Regions from separate parts of the Streptomyces sp. NPDC001980 genome, predicted to be linked through region 1. Evidence: riboswitches for the same ligand, from Rfam matches in the RefSeq annotation. Region 1 holds a riboswitch; each other region holds the start of a gene.

Region 1 (5,613 bases):
GGGACGCGCATCGAGAACGGCTGGGCCATGCGCACCAGCGCGTCGTAGATCGACGAGTCGCCGTGCGGGTGCAGCTTGCCCATGACCTCGCCGACCACGCGCGCGCACTTCACGTAGGCGCGGTCGGGGCGCACGCCCATCTCGTTCATCTGGTAGACGATCCGGCGGTGCACCGGCTTGAGTCCGTCGCGGGCGTCCGGCAGGGCGCGCGAGTAGATGACCGAGTACGCGTACTCGAGGTAGGAGCCGCGCATCTCGTCCACGACGTCGATGTCGAGGATTCTCTCCTCGAACGAGTCGTCGGGCGGCGGGGTCTTCGTGCTGCGGCGGGCCATCGCTGCCGGCTCCTTGCTCATGCGTGAACGGGATCTGACGCGGACCATTGTGGACCGCGGCACTGACAACCCGGGCCAGGACCCGGTCTCCGCGGCCCGCCCCGGTGCCCGGAAGCCGCCCGGAGCGCGGCCCGGAGACATTCGAGGCGGGTCGGACGCAGGCTACGCGATCCGCTGTGGGCGTACGTCGTGCGGGAACTTCGCCCGGCCCCCGCACGCTTGCATACAGTGGCAGGACCGGCAGAAAAACCGCGGTTCGGGACCGCTTCCGCGAGCGAAGGGACGTACATGCCCATGGGTCACACGACCACGGCCGAGACAGGCTCCGGAGGCCTGGCAGCGACCGAGCACCGCTTGGCCAACGGTCTGCGCGTGGTGCTCTCCGAGGACCACCTGACCCCGGTCGCGGCGGTCTGCCTCTGGTACGACGTCGGTTCCCGGCACGAAGTCAAGGGCCGTACCGGCCTGGCTCACCTTTTCGAGCACCTGATGTTCCAGGGCTCCGCCCAGGTGAAGGGCAACGGCCACTTCGAGCTCGTCCAGGGCGCAGGCGGCTCGCTCAACGGCACCACCAGCTTCGAGCGCACCAACTACTTCGAGACCATGCCCGCCCACCAGCTGGAGCTCGCCCTCTGGCTGGAGGCCGACCGCATGGGCTCGCTGCTCGCCGCCCTGGACGACGAGTCGATGGAGAACCAGCGGGACGTCGTCAAGAACGAGCGCCGCCAGCGCTACGACAACGTCCCCTACGGCACGGCCTTCGAGAAGCTGACCGCGCTCGCCTACCCGGAGGGCCACCCCTACCACCACACGCCGATCGGCTCGATGGCGGACCTGGACGCGGCCACCCTGGAGGACGCGCGCGCGTTCTTCCGCACCTACTACGCGCCCAACAACGCCGTCCTGTCGGTCGTCGGCGACATCGACCCGGAGCAGACCCTCGCCTGGGTCGAGAAGTACTTCGGTTCCATCCCGGCGCACGACGGCAAGCCGACCCCGCGTGACGGCTCGCTGCCCGACATCATGGGCGGGCAGCTGCGCGAGGTCGTCGTGGAGGAGGTCCCCGCGCGGGCGCTGATGGCCGCCTACCGGCTCCCGGAGGACGGCACGCGCGTGTCCGACGCGGCCGACCTGGCCCTCACCGTCCTCGGCGGCGGCGAGTCCTCCCGGCTCTACAACCGCCTGGTACGGCGCGACCGTACGGCCGTCGCGGCCGGCTTCGGCCTGCTGCGGCTCGCCGGGGCGCCCTCGCTCGGCTGGCTGGACGTGAAGACCTCCGGTGACGTCGAGGTGCCGGTCATCGAGGCCGCCATCGACGAGGAGCTCGCCCGGTTCGCCGAGGAGGGCCCGACGCCCGAGGAAATGGAGCGCGCCCAGGCCCAGTTGGAGCGCGAGTGGCTGGACCGGCTCGGCACCGTCGCGGGCCGCGCGGACGAACTGTGCCGCTTCGCCGTCCTGTTCGGCGACCCGCAGCTCGCCCTGACCGCCGTCCAGCGCGTCCTGACGGTCACCCCGGAGGAGGTCCAGGAGGTCGCCAAGGCCCGGCTGCGTCCCGACAACCGCGCGGTGCTCGTCTACGAACCGCTGTCCGCGGAGTCCGCGGAGCACACCCAGGAGGCGGGGCGCGGCGAGGACCCGGAGAAGGAAGCCACCGTAGAGGCCGGCAACGAGAACGAGGAGACGGCCAAGTGACCGAGCTCGCCACCATGGACTTCCACCCCCAGCCGCAGCCGGGCGAGGCCAGGCCCTGGGCCTTCCCGGCCCCCGAGCGCGGCACCCTGGACAACGGCCTGACCGTGCTGCGCTGCCACCGCCCCGGCCAGCAGGTCGTCGCCGTGGAGGTGCTCCTGGACGCGCCCCTGGACGCCGAGCCGGCCGGCCTGGACGGCGTCGCCACGATCATGGCGCGCGCGTTCTCCGAGGGCACCGACAAGCACTCCGCCGAGGAGTACGCCGCCGAGCTGGAGCGGGCCGGCGCCACCCTCGACGCGCACGCCGACCACCCCGGCGTCCGCATCAGCCTGGAGGTCCCGGCCTCCCGGCTCGCCAAGGGCCTCGGGCTGCTCTCCGACGCCCTGCGGGCCCCCGCGTTCGCCGAGAGCGAGGTCGAGCGGCTGGTCCGCAACCGCCTCGACGAGATCCCGCACGAGCTGGCCAACCCCGGCCGCCGCGCCGCCAAGGAGCTCTACAAGCAGCTGTTCCCGTCCACCGCGCGGATGTCCCGCCCACGCCCGGGCACCGAGGACACCGTCGAGAAGATCGACGCGGCCGCCGTACGTGCCTTCTTCGACCGGCACATCCGCCCCGGCACGGCCACCGCGGTCGTCGTCGGCGACCTGACCGGCATCGACCTGGACGAGCTGCTCGGCGAGACCCTGGGCGCCTGGCGCGGTTCCACCGCGCAGCCCCGCCCGGTCCCGCAGGTGACCGCCGACGACACCGGCCGGGTCGTCATCGTGGACCGCCCCGGCGCCGTCCAGACCCAGCTGCTCATCGGCCGCGTCGGCGGCGACCGGCACGACCGCGTGTGGCCGGCCCAGGTGCTCGGCACCTACTGCCTGGGCGGCACCCTCACCTCCCGCCTGGACCGCGTCCTGCGCGAGGAGAAGGGCTACACCTACGGCGTCCGTTCCTTCGGGCAGGTCCTGCGGTCCGCCCCCGACGGCACCGGCGCCTCGATGCTCGCCATCAGCGGCTCCGTGGACACCCCGAACACCGGACCGGCCCTGACGGACCTGTGGACGGTGCTGCGCACGCTCGCCGCCGAGGGCCTCACGGACGCCGAGCGCGACGTGGCCGTGCAGAACCTCGTCGGGGTGGCGCCGCTCAAGTTCGAGACGGCGGCGGCCGTCGCGAGCACCCTGGCCGACCAGGTCGAGCAGTACCTGCCCGACGACTTCCAGGCCACGCTGTACCGGCAACTGGCCGCCACCGGCACCGTGGAGGCCACCGCGGCGGTCGTGAACGCCTTCCCGGTGGACCGCCTGGTGACCGTCCTCGTCGGGGACGCGGCACAGATCAAGGAGCCCGTCGAGGCGCTCGGGATCGGCGAAGTCACGGTCGTCGCCGCGGAGTAGCGGCACGCGCGTGTGCAGAGCCCTGGCGGCCACCCGGTCACCAGGGCTCTGGAATGTCCGAATTGGGGCAGAGGTTGCCTGTCTGCCCTGTGGGATGCGCGACAAAAACAGTGTTCCGTTTGAGCATGGAAGGCGGGCCCTCGTAGGTTCTTCCGGGCTGTCCGTCAGGCATCGCGCCGCGTCCGCGGCACCGGACAGTCATCGCCGAGTCCCCGTACGGCGCGAGCCAGGGGAGCCGGGGACCCACGCAGTCCCTGGGGTGAATCGGGCGCCCGCGCGTGTCGTGAGGGGGCCCGTAGGAGACCTTCCTGCTCCGAACCCGTCAGCTAACCCGGTAGGCGAGAGGGAAGGAAAGGACCAGCCTCTACATGGCGTTCATGTGCGCCTCCGGGAAGCACCGTCGTCCCGGCCGGGTGAAGCGCACCACCGCGCAGGCCGCCGGCATCGCGGCCCTCACCACCACCGGTGTCGTCGGCACCGTCTCCGCCGCCCCGGCGCTCGCCGCCGAGAACTCCGTGGAGCAGACCGGCCTCACCCCGGTCATCACGATCAGCGACTCCGTCGCCGAGCAGATCGACGCCCAGGCCGCCGCCCAGCAGGCGGTCGCCGAGCGCAAGGCGGCCGAGGAGGTCGCCCGCAAGAAGGCCGCGGAGCAGGCCAAGAAGGAGCGCGCGGCCAAGGTGCGTGCCGCCCGCGAGGCCGAGCGCAAGCGCCTCAACACCTTCGTCGCACCGATCAGCGACTCCTACGTCTCCACCGGCTACAAGACCGGCGGCTCCCTGTGGTCCTCCGGCGCCCACACCGGCATCGACTTCCACGCCGCGAGCGGCACGGCCGTGCACGCGGTCGGCACCGGCACGGTCGTCTCCACCGGCTGGGGCGGGGCGTACGGCAACGAGATCGTCATCAAGATGGCCGACGGCATGTACACCCAGTACGGGCACCTCTCGTCCATCGGCGTCTCGGTGGGGCAGAAGGTCACCCCGGGCCAGCAGATCGGCCTCTCCGGCGCGACCGGCAACACGACCGGTCCCCACCTCCACTTCGAGGCCCGTACGACCCCCGAGTACGGCTCCGACGTCGACCCGGTCGCCTACCTCCGCAAGCACGGCGTGAACGTCTGACGCGAGCCGATCTCACTCCGGGCGAAGCTCGAACGACATCCGGTGAGATCTTGCGAAGCCCCGGCCTCAGTGCCGGGGCTTTCGTCGTTTTCGTGCCCCCACTGTCCAAAATATATCCCTGGATTCCGGCCCCCCGTCGGAAATTCCGGCTCATTGCAATAGAGTCACGGAACGGGCGTCACTCGGCGGCGTTTCACGGGGATTAAGGCGGAGGTCGGTCATGCGTATTCCGGCGCACTCGGTATGCACGGCGATCCGGGACGACATCGTCGCGGGTGTCTACGAGCGCGGCAGCCGGCTCACCGAGGAACTCCTGGCCCGCCGCTACGGGGTCTCGCGCGTCCCCGTCCGTGAGGCCCTGCGCACCCTGGAGGCGGAGGGCTTCGTGGTGACGCGCCGGCACGCGGGCGCCTGCGTCGCCGAACCGACCGAGCAGGAGGCCGCCGACCTGCTGGAGATGCGCATGCTCCTGGAGCCGCTCGGCGCCTCCCGGGCCGCCCAGCGCCGCACCGAGGCCCACCTCAAGGTGCTGCGCGGACTGGTCAGGCTGGGGCAGGAGCGGGCCAGGCGGGGCAACAGCGAGGACCTGCGCTCCCTGGGGGGCTGGTTCCACGAGACCCTTGCGCAGGCCTCCGGCAGCCACGCCCTGACCTCGACACTCACCCAGCTGCGCCACAAGATCGCCTGGATGTACACCGTGGAGACGCCTGCCAACCCCGTGGAGTCCTGGACGGAGCACGGCGCCATCGTGGACGCGGTGGCGCGCGGCGACGGCGACCGCGCCCGGGCGGTCACGGCCCTGCACACCGAGCGCTCGACGGTCTCCCATCGGCTGCGCTTTCCCGGTGCCGCCGAACGGGCGAACGGTGTGAGGACTTCGCAACACCCCGTAAACATGTCGGGCCTGCGGCATTAACACGCGCGCCGTATACAAAGAGGTGTTATTCGGCGGGGCGTATTTTCGCTGCCCGAATTCACGCGCGCCGGGAATTCGCGGTCGCGCTCCTAACGTGTGGGAATTGCGGCACATGACGGACGGCCCGGTACGGGCGGCGGGGAAACGACGAGGCCGCGCCG
Region 2 (5,613 bases), on a different contig from region 1:
CGGGTTGGCCAGCACCCGCAGGTAGGCCAGGACGTCCCGGACCTCCTTGCGCTCGTAGAAGCGGACGCCGCCGACGACCTTGTAGGGCAGGCCGACCCGGATGAAGATCTCCTCGAAGACACGGGACTGCGCGTTGGTGCGGTAGAAGACGGCGACATCGCCCGCCTTCGCCTCGCCCGCGTCCGTCAGGCGGTCTATCTCCTCGGCGACGAACTGTGCCTCGTCGTGCTCGGTGTCGGCCACGTAGCCGGTGATCTGCGCGCCCGCGCCCGCGTTGGTCCACAGGTTCTTCGGGCGGCGGGACTCGTTGCGCTCGATGACCGCGTTGGCGGCGCTCAGGATCGTCTGCGTGGAGCGGTAGTTCTGCTCCAGCAGGATCGTCGTCGCATTCGGGTAGTCCTCCTCGAACTGGAGGATGTTGCGGATCGTCGCGCCCCGGAAGGCGTAGATCGACTGGTCGGCGTCACCGACGACGCAGAGCTCGGCGGGGGGCAGGTCGTGCTCGCCGGGCGGGGTGTCGGCGTCGTCGGCGCGGGCGACGGTGCCGGTGCCGACCAGCTCGCGGACGAGCGCGTACTGGGCGTGGTTGGTGTCCTGGTACTCGTCGACCAGGACATGCCGGAAGCGCCGGCGGTAGTGCTCGGCGACGTCCGGGAAGGCACGCAGCAGGTTGACCGTCGTCATGATCAGGTCGTCGAAGTCGAGGGCGTTCGCCTCGCGCAGCCGCGACTGGTAGAGGACGTAGGCCTGGGCGAGGGTCTTCTCGAAGCCGTCGCTCGCCCGGGCGGCGAAGTCCTCCTCGTCGACCAGCTCGTTCTTGAGGTTGCTGACCTGGGCGCTGAACGACTTCGGCGGGAACCGCTTGGGGTCGAGGTCCAGGTCGCGGCAGACCAGGGCCATCAGGCGCTTGGAGTCGGCCGCGTCGTAGATCGAGAAGGAGGAGGTGAAGCCGAGCTTCTTGCTCTCCCGGCGCAGGATCCGCACGCAGGCGCTGTGGAAGGTCATCACCCACATCGCGTTCGCGCGCGGGCCGACGAGGTGCTCGACGCGCTCCTTCATCTCGCCCGCGGCCTTGTTGGTGAAGGTGATCGCGAGGATCTGGCCCGGGTGCACGTTGCGCGCGCCGAGCAGGTGCGCGATGCGGTGGGTGAGCACGCGCGTCTTGCCGGAACCGGCGCCGGCCACGATGAGCAGCGGGGAGCCGGCGTGCACGACGGCCGCCCGCTGGTTGTCGTTCAACCCCTCCAGGAGCGCGGCCGGGTCCAGGGCCGGGCGGGCGGCGCCGTCGCGGTAGTAGGCGTCCCGGTCCGGGGGCGCGTCGAACTTCCCGCCGAACAGATCGTCCGGAATCGACTCCGGAGCGTGCTCGTCCTCGGGCGGCGGCGGGGGTTCCTCGTCATGGCCGCGGGGGGCCTGGAGGCTCGCCAGGAAGCTGTCGTCAAAGAGGCTGCTCATCGCTCTCCGAGTCTAGGGCGCCCCACCGACAACCGGCCGCCGCCCCGAAAACTCGCCCGGGTGACCGAACAGATCCACTCGGTCACGGCCGGTCAACGCGCGTCACGCAGCCGCGAACGCTCACCCCGAACCGTTCGACCCTCCCGGGCAAGTCGCCCATAACACCCCGGATCGCCCCGCCTGAACACATCGCAACGCCGAGGTCACGAAAATGTATCGGGCATATCGCACATCAAACTTCACAGGGACCACACGAGTTGGCTAGCGTGCCGGGCAGGCCGTACGACCCCCACCGGCGAACATCGCCGGGCCGCACGGCCTCCGCCGAGTCCGGGGCGCCACCGCGCATCCGGAGCCGGGGACCCACACCGATCCCGGGGTGAATCGGTCCCGACTCCCCTCCGGGGAACGGACCGTAGGGCAACCCTTCCGAACCACCCGCCCGAACCCGACAGCTAACTCGGTAGGCGGAACACTGGAAGGAGTCGCCCCCGTTGGCGTCGCACCGCAAGTCCCGGCCCTCAGGAACGCGCGCGGCAGGCATACGCACCCCCGCGCTGGCCACCGCCGCCCTCACCTCCATGGCCCTGTTCTCCCAGACGGCCGAGGCCGCGCCCTCCGACGACGGCAAGCCGAGCCTGGAGGAGGTCGAGAAGAAGGTCGACGCCCTCTACCGGCAGGCCGAGTCGGCGACCGAGAAGTACAACACGGCCAAGGAGCAGACGGGCAGGCAGCGCAAGCAGGTCGACACCCTGCTCGACGACGTCGCCCGGCGCACCGACCGGCTCAACAAGGCACGTGAGGAACTGGGTTCGTTCGCGGCGGCCCAGTACCGGACCGGGGCCGACGTCCCCGACACGGCGACCTTCCTGCTCGCGGACAGCCCCCAGGACTACTTCGACCAGGACCAGCTGATGAGCCGTCTGACCTCGCGCCAGAAGGGCGCGGTCGACGACTACGTCACCGAGCAGTCCGCGACCATGAAGAAGCGGCAGGAGGCCTCCCAGAGCCTCGAGTCGCTCACCGAGACGCAGGGCGACCTCAAGACGGCCAAGACCACCGTGCAGACGAAGCTGGCCTCCGCGCGGGAACTGCTGTCGCAGCTGACGGCCGCGGAGAAGGCCCGGCTGGCGGCGATCGAGAAGCGGCAGCAGGAAGCGGCGGACCGCAAGGCGGCGGAGCTGGCGAAGCAGCAGGCCGCGGCGGCCGACCAGAAGGCGTCGTCGTCCTCGACGTCGGGCGGCTCCTCTTCCGACTCGGGTTCCGGCTCCGGCTCGGACTCCGCCTATGCCACGAAGGCCGCCAAGGCGATCGCCTTCGCCCGCGCGCAGATCGGCAAGCCGTACGTCTGGGGCGCCACCGGCCCCGGCTCCTACGACTGCTCCGGGCTCTCCCAGGCCGCCTGGAAGGCCGCGGGCGTCTCCCTGCCGCGCACCACCTACGACCAGGTGAACGCCGGCACCACCGTCTCCCTCGCCGACGCCCAGCCCGGCGACCTGGTCTTCTTCTACGACGACGTCAGTCACGTCGGCATCTACATCGGCAACGGCATGATGATCCACGCCCCGAAGCCCGGCGCGTACGTCCGGGAGGAGTCGATCTACTACGGCGGCGAGTCGATCATCCACAGCGTGGTACGCCCGGCCTGACCCCACGGGGCGCCCGCCATCCCTCGGGCGCCCCCGCCCGCTTCTCCGCTCCCGCTCGCAACCCGCCACTCCGAGCGCCACGGCGCACCTCTCCCCTATGGCACCCGGCCGCTCCCCCGCACGCCCCCGGCTCGCCGTCGCGCGGTTCTCGGGCCGCACGCGCGCGTGCCCCGTTCGTGCTGCGGCCGACTCTCCCTAACATCAGGGGCATGTCCGGCATTTCCCCCCTCCGCGCCTGGTGGGCGCAGCGTCCGCCGGCGGCCGGGGCCGCCGTGATGGCCACCGGCATCATGTCGGTGGGGTTGCACCTGGCGGGCGCGGAGACCGTGTCCCGGGTGGCGCTGGTGCTGACCTGCGTGCTGTGGGTGGCGCTGGCGGCGGACTTCGTCGTACGCCTGGCGCGCGATCGCCGGCGGTGGGCGCAGGAGGCGCGGACGCCGGGCGCGCTCACCGCCGTGGCCGCGACCACGATGCTGGGGACACGGTTCTCGGCGCTCGGGTGGCAGACCCTGGCCGAGGCCCTGCTGGCGCTGTCGGTGGTGCTGTGGCCGCCGTTGCTGGTCCTCGTCGTGCGGCACTGGAAGCCGAGGATGCCCGGCGCGGTGTTCCTGGCCTGTGTGGCCACGCAGGGCCTGGCCGTACTGGGAGCGACGCTGGCGGCGGCCGTGACCACGGCGTGGCTCGCGCACCTCTCGCTGGTCCTGTTCTGGCTGGGGCTGGCGATGTACGGGCTCGCCGTGCCCCGGTTCGAGTGGCGACAGATCGCCCAGGGGCCCGGCGACCAGTGGGTGGCGGGAGGCGCGCTCGCGATCTCGGCGCTGGCCGGGGCGCGGCTGCTGTCCGCCGACAGTGCGCGGCTGTACCTGTGGAACGACGACGACCGGGGTGTCCTGCGGGTGGTGACGGTGGCGCTGCTGGTCCTGGACCTGGCCTGGTACGTCGTCCTGCTGGCCGCGGAGGTGGCATGGCCCCGGCTCCGTTACGACGTGCGCCGCTGGGCGACGGTGTTCCCGATGGGGATGACGGCGACGGCGACGCTGTCGGTCGCGGCCGCCGTCGGCGGTGCATGGCTGAAGTGGCCGGGGCGGGTGCTGGTGTGGGTCACGGTGGCGGCCTGGCTGACGGTGGCGGCCGGTGCGGCGGCGGGCGCCCGGGCCGCTCTCAGGAAGGCCCGCTGAGGATGCCGGGGATGCCGAGGGTCACGTCCACAGCACGGCGATGAAGATGTTCACCACCGTGAGCAGACCCACCAGGCCGAAGGCGCCCTTCTCGACCTTCTCGTCGTCCCGTTTCACGTAGACGAGCCCCAGGATCACGATCAGCAGGGCGAGCTTCACGCCGATCTTGACGGTGTTGACGTGGTGGTCACCGGCCTCGTTGAGGCCGACCAGGATCACGCCGGTCGCGAGCATGGTGAACGCGCCGTGCAGCATCCCGGGGACGAACCGGGCCGTGCCCTGGCCCATCGCCTTCATCTGGGCGAGGAAGCCGCCGAGGAGCGCGGCGATGCCGATGATGTGCAGGCCGACGAAGAGATGGATGAGTACGTCCATGGCCCCGGAGCCTAATCAGGGCCGCCCGGGGCACCGGCCACCGGCCCCTCCCCCAGCGCCCGCCGCCCCGCATATATGCGCCCCATAGCACCCCGCGTCCCCCATCAGCCCCGGAACCGCCGCTTCGGTCATCCCGCCCCGAGAAGCCGACGACTCCGGACCGGAATCCCGTTCACATACCGTCGGGTAACGATCCGGTCACGCCAATTCCGCGCATCGCGTTACCGAGCCGACACACCCGGGCCTAGCGTCCTCCCCCAGGTGACCGACTCCCCACCGCCGCCCGGGCCAGGGGCGGCAGTCGGGCACCACCGCCGAGAAGGTCCGGCGGCGGCCCGCTCCCCTGTGCGGGCCGCCGCCGGACGCGCAATCCGCACTCCCCCGCGGCCGTACGGACGCTCCCCCTGGCGTGCCTCACGGACGAGACGGCGGTCGTACGAAAGGACGGGACAGTCCAGGTGGCAGCGCACCGCAAGCCCCGACAGCGCTCGCTCAGCGGCAACACGGCCCGCACGGCCGCCACCCTCGCCCTGGCGGGCGCGGCCACCGCGACGGCCTTCGAAGGGACCGGAAACGCCGAGCCGCAACTGACACCGGCGCAGGTGAAGGCCACGGTGGACCAGCTGTACCAGGAGGCCGAGGAGGCCACCCAGAAGTACGACGGAGCGAAGGACAAGGCCGACACGGCCCAGCGGCGGCTGAAGTCGCTGCAGGACGAGACCGCCCGCGCGCAGGAGAAGTTCAACTCCGCCCGGGACGCACTCGGTTCCGTGGCGGCCGCGCAGTACCGCGACGGCGGCATCGATCCGGCCTGGCAGCTGGCGCTGTCCAGCGATCCCGACCGGTACCTGGACGACGCGGCCTTCGCCGAGCGGGCCGGTGACCGGCAGGCCGGTGCGGTGGCGCGGGTACGACAACAGCTGCGGGAGATCGAGCAGTTGCGGGGTGCGGCACAT
Region 3 (5,613 bases), on a different contig from region 1:
GGGACCACAGGTCCAGGACCGGGCAGCCGTACCGGTCGGCGATGGCCCGGACATGTCCGTTGTACGTGGCGATCTTGCCGCGCAGATGCTTGAGGACGGGCACGCCCCGGGTGTCGAACCCGGTGGTCACCAGCACCGTGCCGACGGCCTCGGTCAGCTGGGCCACGGCCCGCTCGAACCGCTCGGCCACCTCGTCGGGGTCGGTGCCGGGGCGGATGATGTCGTTGCCGCCCGCGCTGAAGGAGACCAGGTCCGGGGCGAGTTCCAGGGCCTGCGGCACCTGGTCCGCCACGATCTGGTCGAGCAGTTTCCCGCGCACGGCGAGGTTGGTGTAACTGAAGTCGCCCTCGGGCCGCCGGTCGGACAGCAGTACCGCGAACCGGTCGGCCCAGCCGACGAACGCCCCGTCGGGGCCGGGGTCTCCCACGCCCTCGGTGAAGCTGTCCCCCACCGCCGCGTACGACCCGATCACTGATGCATTGTCACTCTTCGCGTCGTCTCCCACATCGGACCATGATTCACCTTCGGCTGTGACCTACGCGACCGTAATAAGGGGTTGACTCTCGGTGAGATAAGACACTTTTAAATACTTTGCCAAACCTGGAATAAGGCTCTGATCAGCGACGTTGACGGGTTGATCGTGGATGTGCGCTCGCGCGGGGCGGCCCCGGAAACATCGAACGCGAAACACCGAAGGCCGGACCCGGGGATCGGGGTCCGGCCTTCGGAGTGCGTGTCAGACCAGTGTCAGACCAGTGGGGGCGCCGGGTCAGCCGACGGCGACGCCCTTGGAGCGGAGGTAGGCGACCGGGTCCACGTCCGAGCCGTAGTCGGGGGTGGTGCGGATCTCGAAGTGGAGGTGCGGGCCGGTCACGTTGCCGGTCGCGCCGGAGAGGCCGACCTGCTGGCCCACGGTCACGGTCTGGCCGACCGAGACCGAGAGGGCGGAGAGGTGGCCGTACTGCGCGTAGTAGCCGTCGGCGAGCCGGATGACGACCTGGTTGCCGTAGGCGCCGCCCCAGCCGGCCGTGACGACCGTACCGGCGCCGACGGCCTTGACCGGGGTGCCGGTCGGGACGACGAAGTCGACGCCCGTGTGGTAGCCGCTGGACCACATGCTGCCGGCCACGTGGTAGCCGGTGCCGACGGCGCCACCGGTGACCGGGAGGGCGAAGCCGGAGGCGGTCGTGACCGAACCGTCGGAGCCGTCCGAGGAGGCCGAGGACGAGGTGGACGACTGCGGGTTCGACTGCGGGTTCGACTGCGGGTTCGACTGCGCCTGCGAACGGGAGCCGGAGTCCGAGGAGTCCGCCGTCGCGGTGTGCCGGCCGCCGAGGGTGAGCTTGAGGCCGGGGTGGATCAGCGAGGGGTTGTCGCCGACGGCCTGCCGGTTGTCGGCGTAGAGCCGGTGCCAGCCGCCGCGGACGTTGTGGTCGCGGGCGATCTTCGAGAGATAGTCGCCGGGCACCACCGTGTAGACGCGGTGTGCGGAATGCGCGGCGCCGGAATTCTGCGCGACCGTCTCCTTTACCGCGGTCTTCTCGACCGCCGGAAGCGACTGCGTGGCCTTTTCGGAAACGGACTGCGTAGCGGCCGCGTGGGCGCCGGTGGCCCCCATCAGCGGCAGAGCCAGCGCGGCGCCACCGGTTCCGGCGACGGCCATCGAGCGGGTGAAACGCTGGGACTTGGGGCGGCGGTGCTTACCCTTCGCGGGCATGGCGCATTCCTCTCCTGCGCCTGCGAGGTGAGCTGTCGGGTTCGGGCTGGAGCTGCCCGGCCACGCGGGAAGACGTGGCTACACCCCTAGCCGTCCCGGGAACCGGAACAGGCGGTCATACCTGGCGGGTCCCCCGCTCCTGCCGGGCACGGGTGAGTGTGTGTGGGGACTCCGGGCGGCGGCAGGATTCGGCGTTCCGCCCGGATGTGTGGCGAACGTAAGCGAGTAGGACGGACGTGGACAAGCAGCCGGTTCCGGCCGTCCGGGTTTCACTTGATCCGTTGCCGGAAATAACGGTCACCCTCCGTAAATTCCGACCTATTCGATTTTCCAATCTTCTTGGAATGCGCCGGAATTACGTGAACATGACGCGCGACGGACGGTCACGAATATGACGCTCCTCACGCACGTCACACCACGTCCCCTTATTACGCAGCGAGTTGTAATGAAGGTGCTAATTCGGACAGATACGTCAGATCCGACGAAGCCGGATGACTGCCGCATCCAGGTCGCCCTTCAGGCCGGTGTGCAGCCCGTGATGCAACAGAACGGCACCCCCATACACTTCGCCCGTTTCGCGGCATTCGTACGACGCTGTCGGGTCGAGCCCCTGGAGCCGCAGCGCCGGCGCCGGCTCGCCGTAGCTCTGCGCCTGCAGCCAGGCGAGCACGACGGTCTCGTCGCCGAGCGTGTACTGCACGGCGCTGAGCCCGCCGGTCGGCGGCCGCAGCCGGAACTGGTCGCCGCGCTGCACCTGGGGCCGGATCTCCTTGTAGAGCTCCACCCAGCGGCCGGCCTCGGCGAGCTCCTCCTCGGTCCACTGCGAGAGGTCACCGCCGACACCGAGCGCCCCGGCCATGGAGCTGACGAACCGGAAACGCAGGCTGCTGACCCGGCCGTTGAGCTGGTGGTTCGGGCTGTCGGTGACCCAGGCCGACATCACCCGGGCGGGGTGGATCTGGCTGAAGCCGTGCTGGATGGCGAGCCGGTCCAGCGGGTCGGTGTTGTCGGATGTCCACACCTCGTCGGTGCGGCTCATGATCCCGAGGTCGATCCGCCCGCCACCGCCGGAGCAGGACTCGATGGCGACGTTCGGGTGGGCCGCCCGGATCCGGTCGAGCAGGGCGTACAGCCCGCGCACGTGGTCGACCCACAGGCGCTGCGGGTAGGGCTCGCCGGGCCAGCCCGCGTCCGTGAAGCAGCGGTTGAAGTCCCACTTGACGTAGTCGATCGGGGCGCTGGACAGCAGGGTGTCGAGCTGCTCCCAGAGGTACTCCTGAACGTCCTCGCGAGCGAGGTTGAGGACCAGCTGATTGCGGAGTTCTGTCCGCTTTCGTCCCTGCTGGTACTGCACCCAGTCGGGGTGCGCGCGGTACAGGTCGCTGTCCGCGTTGACCATCTCGGGCTCGACCCAGATGCCGAACTGCATGCCGAGGGCGTGCACGTATTCGGCGAGGGGCTTGAGGCCCTTGGGGAAGCGGTCGGGGTTGGGCGTCCAGTCGCCGAGGCCGGCGCGGTCGCTGGTGCGGGCGCCGAACCAGCCGTCGTCCACCACGAACAGCTCGACGCCGATCGCGGCGGCCCGGCGGGCGAGGGTGGCCTGCTGCTCCTCGGAGATGTCGAAGGTGGTGGCCTCCCAGGAGTTGAACAGCACCGGCCGGTCCTGGTCGGCGTCCGGGATGATGTACGCCCGCTGGTAGGCGTGCCAGGCGCGGCTGGCCCCGCCGAAGCCGCCGTCGGTCCACAGGCCCGCGAAGACGGGGCTGGTGTACGACTCGCCTTCGGCCAGCATCAGCAGGCCCGAGTCGTCGTAGCCGGCGCCACCGGTGATCTGCACGCGCGCGTCGGGGAGTTGGGCGACCGCGATCCGCCAGGAGCCGGACCAGCCGAGGGCGCAGCCCCAGACCTCGCCGCGCTCCTCGGTGGCGTCGGTGTCGAGGGCGACCCAGGGCAGGTGCTGGTGGCTGGTGTGGCCGCGGCGGCTGCCGATGACCTTCTCGCCGTAGGTGAGCGGGGCGCTGGTGAGCCGGGACTCGGCGGCCCAGCGGCCGTGCAGCTGGGAGAGCCGCCACCCCTCGCGGTCGGGGAGCGTCCAGGTGGCGGGGTCGGCGCGGAGCAGCTCCACGCGCGCGCGTGTCTCGTTGCCGACGGTCACCCAGCGCTCGACGACATCGCCGCGCATCCGGTAGTGCAGGGTGATGACGATGCCGTCGTCCGTGAAGCGCAGCCGGAGCTCGTCCTCCTCGACCGCGTAGGAGTCGAAGGTCCACTCGGTGCCCCGGCGCTCGTCGGTCCGCACGGACAGCGCGGGGCGGACGAAGCGGGGGCCGCCCTCGACGGGGTACTCCTCGCGGCCGTCCAGCGGGGACTCGAAGGCCCAGTAGCCGGGCAGTGCCCGGGTGCTGAGTTCTTCGGCGTCGGCGAGCCGGATCCTCGGCCCCCAGTGCAGGTGGAGCAGTTCGTCGGCCTCCGTCAGATGCAGCGCGTAGCTGCTGCCGGGGCCCGACAGGAGCCAGGTACGACCGTTTTCGGCGATGTCCAGCATCGAGAAACCTCACACAGGGGCCAACAGATCCGCTCAAGCACCAACATCATCAAGGGCCACGGGCTCCGGAGGCAAGGGTCACGGCCCTCGGAGGCGATGCCTGTGGACAACTCATTGCCTGTGGAAACCGATGTCGTATGGTCGGTCCAGTGCCCGTCGACGAGCAGCGCCGACGGGGCCCGACCTGGAGGAGCCCCCGTGACGCAGCAGGTCCCGTCGACCGAGCCCGAGCTGGCCGGTGTGCGCAACTTCCGTGACGTGGGCGGCCTGCCGACCGTGGACGGGCGCCGGGTGCGGCCGGGCGTGCTGTTCCGCAGCGGCCATCTGGCGCACGCGACGGAACCGGACGCGGAGTTCCTCGCCTCGCTCGGCCTGCACACGATCTTCGACTTCCGCAACGCGGCCGACCAGAAGCTGGAGGGCCCGGACGTCGAGCTGTCCGGCGTACGGAACGTGAATCTGCCGCTGACCGACCCGGCGCACGGCGCCGAGTTCTGGACGATGGTCCGCGACGGTGACATCGAGCAGTTGCGCGGGCTCCTGGGCGACGGCAGGGCCGCGGCGCGGATGGTCAACTCCTACCGCACGATCGTCAAGGACCGCACCGACGAGCACTCGCGCGTGCTGCACGCGCTCGCCGAGGACAGCGTCCCGGCGCTGATGCACTGCGCGGCCGGCAAGGACCGGGCAGGCATCTCCATAGCCGTCACCCTGCTCGCGGTGGGTGTGGAGCGGGACGCCATCCTCGCCGACTACCTGGAGTCCAACGCCAAGCACCGCCGCTACAAGGTGAAGCGCAACGGCAGCGGGGACAGTGTGTACAGCCCCGAGGTGATGGAGCTGCTGAGCCCGCTCTTCGATGCCCGCGCGGAGTACCTGACGGCGGCCTTCGAGAGCATCGAGGAGACGTGGGGCGACGTCGACACGTACCTGGAGCAGGGCCTGAAGCTGGCCCCGGAGACCCGGGGGCGGCTGCGCGAGCGCCTGCTCGACTGAGGCCGGACGGAGGGCGGTGGCTCAGCCCTTGCCGCCGAGGGCGAACAGCAGGTAGAGGAAGCCGGCCAGGACGTGCCCGACGGCGAGGTAGATGACCAGCCGGATCCACAGGGACCGGGGGAACTTCTCCTCGATATTGCTCACAGCAGCTCTCCAGTGATGCCGGTGCCGGGTCCCAGGCACAGCGCGGCCGTGGGACTCTGCAGCAGGGTGTGGACGAAAAGGAGCTCGACCCCGTCCTGATCCTCGGCGGCGAGCCGGTGCGGGGTCAGCGAGTCGAAGTGCGCGCTGTCGCCGGGCGCGAGCACATGGGTGGTGTCACCGAGGCGCAGCCGGAGCCGGCCCTGCAGGACGT
Region 4 (5,613 bases), on a different contig from region 1:
AACAGCGGGACCGTACGGCCGCCGTCCTGGAGGCTCGGCGCGTCCACGGCGTAGACGATGCGCTGCACCAGCTGCGGGATGGCCTGGAAGCCGGCCGGGCAGCTCCCGTCGGGGGCCTCGAACGCCACGTGGGTGCGGTGGTTGGCGCTGTCGATGTTCCGGCCGTCCCAGCAGCTCTGGAACCTGAACGTGCGCACGACGTCACTGCCCGACGGGCAGAGTGGGTACTTGTCCTTGAGCTGCCGGTCCTCGTAACCGGTGCAGCTCCAGGAGGCGTTGGCGTTGGCCGGGCCGTTGACGAACGCCTTGGCGTCGCCGGTGATGATGCGCAGCAGCCGCGGCATCTCGGTGACCTTGGAGGTCGGGTTGCCCTCGAAGGTCAGCGTGACCTCCTTCGCCGTCACGATCTGCCCGGCGTTGCCCTCGGTGCCGCCGCCCGGCTTGTCGGCGTCCCGCTCCTGCTTGCCGTTCTGCAGCCGCAGCACGGGCCAGTAGTACGTGGACTTGTCGCCCTGGTCCGCGCAGCTGGTGTCGGCGTTCGCGAGGTCCTGGTCGCTGGCGAAGGCGTTGTTGGACTGGTTGCCGATGTAGTCGTGGAAGTGGTGGGCGCCGTTGGAGACACCGGGCGCGACGATCACGTTGTCCGAGTTGAACAGTCCGTTCGCGTTGACGCCACAGCTGGAGGAGAAGGTGCCGGTGGAGCCGCCGGGCTGCTCGGCCGGGGTCGAGACGTTGGGCTGGACGGAGGTGATGTCCGCGTAGTCGGCGGCGACCGGGCCGTTGCCGCCCTGGCCGCCGGCGCCGGTGCCCTGGCTCGGCGCGGCGCTGCCCTGGCCGCTCTGGCTCGGCGTGGCACCGTCCTGGGGGGTGGCCGACTGCCCGTCGCCCTGGTTCGAGGAGCGCAGGGTGCAGGCGGCGAGGTCGTCGAGGCCCTGCGGGCGGTCGCCCTCGCGGTCGATGGCGTCCGCGATGCGCTGGATCGACTCGGACCGCTTCTCCTTCAGCGGGTCGATGATCGCCTGGTCGGCGACGCCGGGGTTCTGCTCGATCTCGGCGGCGGACGCCGTGAGTTGCTGGTAGGCGGCCGCGATCTGCTGGTCCAGCTGGGCGAGTTCACGGTCGACGTCGGCCCGGGCGCCGTCGGGCACCGCCGTGAGCCGGCTGCCGACGTCGGGGCAGTAGATCGTGGGCGCGGACAGCACCTGGCCGGTGGCGACCTGGCCCTGGTCTCCGCCGCTCTCGGTGGCCGAGGCATAGACGTTCACCGCGACCAGTCCTCCGCCGCCGAGCATCAGGGCGACCGCTGCGAAGGTCGCGCGTTGTGCGCCGGTCGGGCGTCTGCGCCTGTTGGGTCTCAAGGTCGTTCCCCTGCATGTCGTGGGCGGCCGGGCATAGAAATCCCCCGCCCTATACGACACGTGACGCCACTGTGTTCAACAGACCCACGAATTCACGGTGACCTCACAGAAAGCGGGCGTTCCGGAGCAGGGGGACGCGACCGACGGCAACGCCTCGGTGACCCTGCGAATGCAATGGAAGCGCGCGAAATGCCGTGCCCTACGGTCGAGTTTCGAACGCTACGACGAACATCACAATTACGTATCGGACATTAGCCACTTCAACCTTCACACGAGTGACACAAGTTGGCTAAGTTGACGGGCAAGCCGCTCGGCTCCCCCCGGCGAATCCCGTCGGGCCGCGCGGCCTCCGCCGAGTCCGGTGCCCCTCAGGGGCGGATCCGGAGCCGGGGACCCAACCGAACACTGGGGTGAATCGGCCGACCGTCCGCAAGGGCAGAGGCCGTAGGGCATGCCTTCCGGACTTCACCGCGCCCGAACCCGACAGCTAACTCGGTAGGCGGAGTACGGAAGGAGCACGACCCCTCAATGGCGCCCGAAAGCCGTGACGAGGTTCGACAGCGGATCGACAGCCTCTACGACCAGGCCGAGAACGCCACCGGGAACTACAACGCCACCCGTGCGATGAGCGGGGGCTCGCGTTCACGCGGCGTCCCGCTGTTCAAGCGGCCCCGTCGCGACGACCCGGGCCTCGACAACATCGCCCGGGAGTGGTTCGAGGGGGCGCGTTCGAAGCTGGGGCCGAGCGTGCCGGCCGCACTTCCGTCCGACCGGCAGCCCGACCGACCCGGCCCGCGGCGGCCCGTCAGCTCCATGGCCGCCGACCTGCTCGGCCAGCTGGAGGACTCCGGACCGGCCCGGCTGGAGCTGACCGCGGGGCCGTCCGCGCAGAGCGAGATCGAGGTCGTCCGCGAGCTGCCGGCGCGCCCGAGGCTGGAGTTGACGGCGGGGCCCGCGACGGCGCTGCCGGCGGCGCCTTCGGGTGCGCCGAGGGCGCTGCCCGCCGCCGCGCCGCAGCGAGCCACGCCGGGTACCTCCAAGACCAAGAACCAGCTCAAGCTCGCCAAGGCGCGCGAGGTGCTGTTCCAGCGCACCGGGCAGCGCGCGATCGCCGCCCTCGACCCGGCACCGGCCCCGATCCCGGTCGCCCAGGCCGCTCCGGCGGCGCCCAGTCCCTGGCCCACGCCCGAGGCCCAGGTCCCGGCGCAGCAGTGGCAGGCTCCCGCGGTCGGCATACCGAACCAGCGCACCGGCAGCGGCTCCTTCCGGGGCGACTCGGCCGCCGCCACGCGCGCGCTCCCGGCGGTGACCGAGACGGGCGGCATCCCGATCGTGTCCCCGTCGGACACCGGTACCTTCCGCATCATGACCCCGGGGGGTGCCGACAGCGCCCCGACCCGGGCCGCGGCGGACGCGGGCGGCTTCCGCGTCATGACCCCGGGCGGTTCGGGCGGCGGGACCTACCAGACCGCGTCCACCATGGACGCGGGCACCGCCCAGGGTCCGGCCCCGTCCCCGGGGGACACCGGTTCCTTCCGCATCATGACGCCGGGTGCCACGGGCTCGTTCCCGATGCCGACCCCGGGCGACGCGGGCGCCGTCCCGACCCCGGACCCCATGAGCACGAGCGCCTTCCCGACCGCGGACCCCATGGCGAGCACCAGCGTCTTCCCGACGGCGGCTCCCACGAACACGGGCGCCTTCCCGACCGCCGCCCCCACGGACAGCGGCGTCTTCCCGACCGCGGCGCCCGCCCCGGCCCCCGGCCCGATGGACCCCGGCGGCTTCCGGGTCATGTCGCCGAACGCGCCTGCCGCCTACGCCGACATCCCTCCGGTCGCCGCCGACACCGCCTACGCCTACGCCGCGTACCCCACGGCGGCTCCCGTCGCCCCCGCGACGCCGATGGCCACCATGCCGCCGGCCGCGCCCTTCGCCGCGGCACCCGCCGCCGACATGTACGGCTCCTACGCGGCAGGCATGCAGCCCGACGGCGCCTACGCCTACGCCTACGCCGCCACCATGGCCATGCCCACGGCGATGGCAGCGCCCGCCGCCGCTATGCCCGCGCAGATGCCCGCGCAGATGGGGGCACCCATGGCGGCCCCGATGACAGCGCCCATGACGGCACCCCTCGCACCGGCGATGGCCGCGATGCCGACGGCCATGACCGCGCCGCCCGAGGCGATGATGGCGGCCCCGCCCACCATGGCGATGCCCACTGCCGCCCCCGCCCCGGTCGTCACCGCCCCGCTCCCCACCACGCCCCTGCCGACCGCACCCCCGCAGGTCCCCGCCCCGGTTCTCCCCGCGGCCGCGCCCGGCGCCTACGCCGACCCCGGCGTCTTCCTCCAGCCGGGCGCCGGGGCCGAGCCGGGCAAGGCCATGAAGGCGCTGGCGTTCGCGCGGGAGCAGATAGGCCGGCCGTGTGTCTGGGGAGCGACCGGGCCGGGGGCGTACGACGCCTCCAGCCTGACCCAGGCCGCCTGGCGCGCCGCCGGCGTATCGCTGCCGCGCACCGCGCCGGAGCAGACCCTGGCCGGCACCCCGATCACGCTGGCCGCCGTCGAGCCCGGTGACCTGGTCTTCTTCTTCGACGACGACAGTCACGTCGGGATCTACGCGGGCGGCGGCGCGATGGTGCACGCGCCGAGCCCCGGGGCGCTCATCCGCGAGGAGTCGATCTACAACGCCGGGGAGTCGGCGATCCACCGCGTGATCCGCCCGGCCTGACCCCCGGCCGTCGGGCTCAGACCCTCCGCCGCCGGGTGCGCCAGCTCTCGTGGTGGTCCAGGAGGGTCTCCTCGACGGGCCGGTAGGCGAGGCCCAGTTCGTTGACGCTGCGGCCGTTGTCGACGCGGAAGCGGATGCCGAGGTGGTTGCGTATGTAGTCCTGGGTCAGGCCGAAGAGCGGGCCCAGGACCCGTACCGGCCCGTGCGGGAGTGCGGTGCGCGGCAGGCGCGGGTCCCACGGGTGGCGGGTGCGGATGATCCGGGACATCTCGTGGAAGGACGTCATCGTCTCGTTGGCCACGATGTAACGGCCGCCGGCCGCCGGGTTCTCCGCGGCCGCGATGTGCGCGTCGGCCACGTCGCGGACGTCCGCGGTCGTGAAGCTGAAGTCCGGGGCGCCGTAGCAGAAGTAGCCCTTGAACAGCTCGTCGAGCAGGAAGAGGCTGCCGGACTCGGAGGCGGGCGTGAGGGAAGGGCCCAGGATGAGGCCGGGGTTGATCGAGACCAGGCGCCAGCGGTCCTGGGCGGCCTCGGCGTCCCAGGCGGCGCGCTCGGCGACCGTCTTGGCGTAGTGGTAGGGGTTGTTCGCCACCGTGCTGGTGGTGTTGAAGTACTTCTCCGTCAGGACCTCGCCGGCCATCCCGCGGACGTCGGCGTAGTCGCCGAAGATCGCGCCGACGGTGGAGGTGAAGACCACGGTTTCCACGTCCGGGGTGCGCTCCACGCTGCCGAGCACGTTGCGGGTGCCGAGCAACGCCGGGTCCACCAGCTCCCGTTGGCCGTCCTTGATCCGTTCCGGCATCAGGAACGGCGAGGCCACGTGGAAGACGGTCGCGCAGCCGCGGAACGCCTCGTCGAAGGAGCCGTCCCGGAGCAGATCGGCCTCGAACAGGGTGAGCCGGCCGGGGAAGGCCTCCTGGAGCTCCCACAGGGGCCGTACCTTCGTCGCGTCGGAGGCGCGGCGGACGGTCGCGTGGACCCGGTACCCGCGCTCCAGCAGCCGCCGTGCCAGATGGCTCCCGACGAAGCCGCTGCCGCCGGTCACCGCGACGGTCGTCCTCCCGCGTGCGTCCACGCCCTCACCCCTCGCCCTCCGGCCACCGCGCCTCGGTGCGCCGCAGGGGACAGGTTGGTGCATGTACCCGGCACCCGCCAAGCACCGGGAAGTCGCGATGACGTCCCGGACGTCATAAGCCCCACCCGATACAAGTCATAAGATCGCCTTATGGGGTCATAGAGCGGACCCGCGTACTAACTTAGGACTGCCTTAGTTTAGGCTTCCCGTTCGAGATCGCTTGTCCTCACTCGAAGGGAACCTGATCATGCCGCGCCCCCTGCGGGTAGCCATCGTCGGAGCCGGCCCCGCCGGGATCTACGCCGCCGACGCCCTGCTCAAGTCCGCGGTGGCCGCCGAGCCCGGCGTGTCCATCGACCTCTTCGAGCGGATGCCCGCCCCGTTCGGCCTGATCCGGTACGGCGTCGCCCCCGACCACCCGCGCATCAAGGGCATCATCACAGCCCT

The links. A riboswitch is a leader RNA that binds a small molecule or an ion and turns the genes downstream of it on or off. The one in region 1 is predicted to bind cyclic di-AMP.
Region 2: it holds a riboswitch for cyclic di-AMP, as region 1 does, so the genes downstream of both, ABT137_RS29035 (C40 family peptidase) here and ABT137_RS28495 (M23 family metallopeptidase) in region 1, are expected to answer to the same signal.
Region 3: it holds a riboswitch for cyclic di-AMP, as region 1 does, so the genes downstream of both, ABT137_RS30660 (M23 family metallopeptidase) here and ABT137_RS28495 (M23 family metallopeptidase) in region 1, are expected to answer to the same signal.
Region 4: it holds a riboswitch for cyclic di-AMP, as region 1 does, so the genes downstream of both, ABT137_RS51085 (C40 family peptidase) here and ABT137_RS28495 (M23 family metallopeptidase) in region 1, are expected to answer to the same signal.

The regions. Positions count from the first base shown of each region.
Region 1 covers NZ_JBEOYD010000020.1:121,694-127,306, reverse strand. The annotation lists gene ABT137_RS28510 (DNA gyrase/topoisomerase IV subunit A) at 1-335, opposite strand, end outside; gene ABT137_RS28505 (M16 family metallopeptidase) at 624-2,027, shown strand; gene ABT137_RS28500 (M16 family metallopeptidase) at 2,024-3,412, shown strand; cyclic di-AMP (ydaO/yuaA leader) riboswitch at 3,605-3,768, shown strand; gene ABT137_RS28495 (M23 family metallopeptidase) at 3,781-4,536, shown strand; gene ABT137_RS28490 (GntR family transcriptional regulator) at 4,757-5,452, shown strand.
Region 2 covers NZ_JBEOYD010000021.1:62,236-67,848, forward strand. The annotation lists gene pcrA (DNA helicase PcrA) at 1-1,455, opposite strand, end outside; cyclic di-AMP (ydaO/yuaA leader) riboswitch at 1,768-1,941, shown strand; gene ABT137_RS29035 (C40 family peptidase) at 1,950-3,104, shown strand; gene ABT137_RS29040 (tellurite resistance/C4-dicarboxylate transporter family protein) at 3,314-4,282, shown strand; gene ABT137_RS29045 (hypothetical protein) at 4,304-4,657, opposite strand; gene ABT137_RS29050 (C40 family peptidase) at 5,116-5,613, shown strand, end outside.
Region 3 covers NZ_JBEOYD010000023.1:105,393-111,005, reverse strand. The annotation lists gene ABT137_RS30665 (SGNH/GDSL hydrolase family protein) at 1-472, opposite strand, end outside; gene ABT137_RS30660 (M23 family metallopeptidase) at 770-1,717, opposite strand; cyclic di-AMP (ydaO/yuaA leader) riboswitch at 1,722-1,882, opposite strand; gene ABT137_RS30655 (alpha-galactosidase) at 2,190-4,262, opposite strand; gene ABT137_RS30650 (tyrosine-protein phosphatase) at 4,461-5,258, shown strand; gene ABT137_RS30645 (DUF6126 family protein) at 5,280-5,402, opposite strand; gene ABT137_RS30640 (helix-turn-helix domain-containing protein) at 5,399-5,613, opposite strand, start outside.
Region 4 covers NZ_JBEOYD010000026.1:92,677-98,289, reverse strand. The annotation lists gene ABT137_RS32835 (DUF1996 domain-containing protein) at 1-1,292, opposite strand, end outside; cyclic di-AMP (ydaO/yuaA leader) riboswitch at 1,699-1,876, shown strand; gene ABT137_RS51085 (C40 family peptidase) at 1,887-4,091, shown strand; gene ABT137_RS32825 (NAD-dependent epimerase/dehydratase family protein) at 4,108-5,166, opposite strand; gene ABT137_RS32820 (FAD-dependent oxidoreductase) at 5,414-5,613, shown strand, end outside.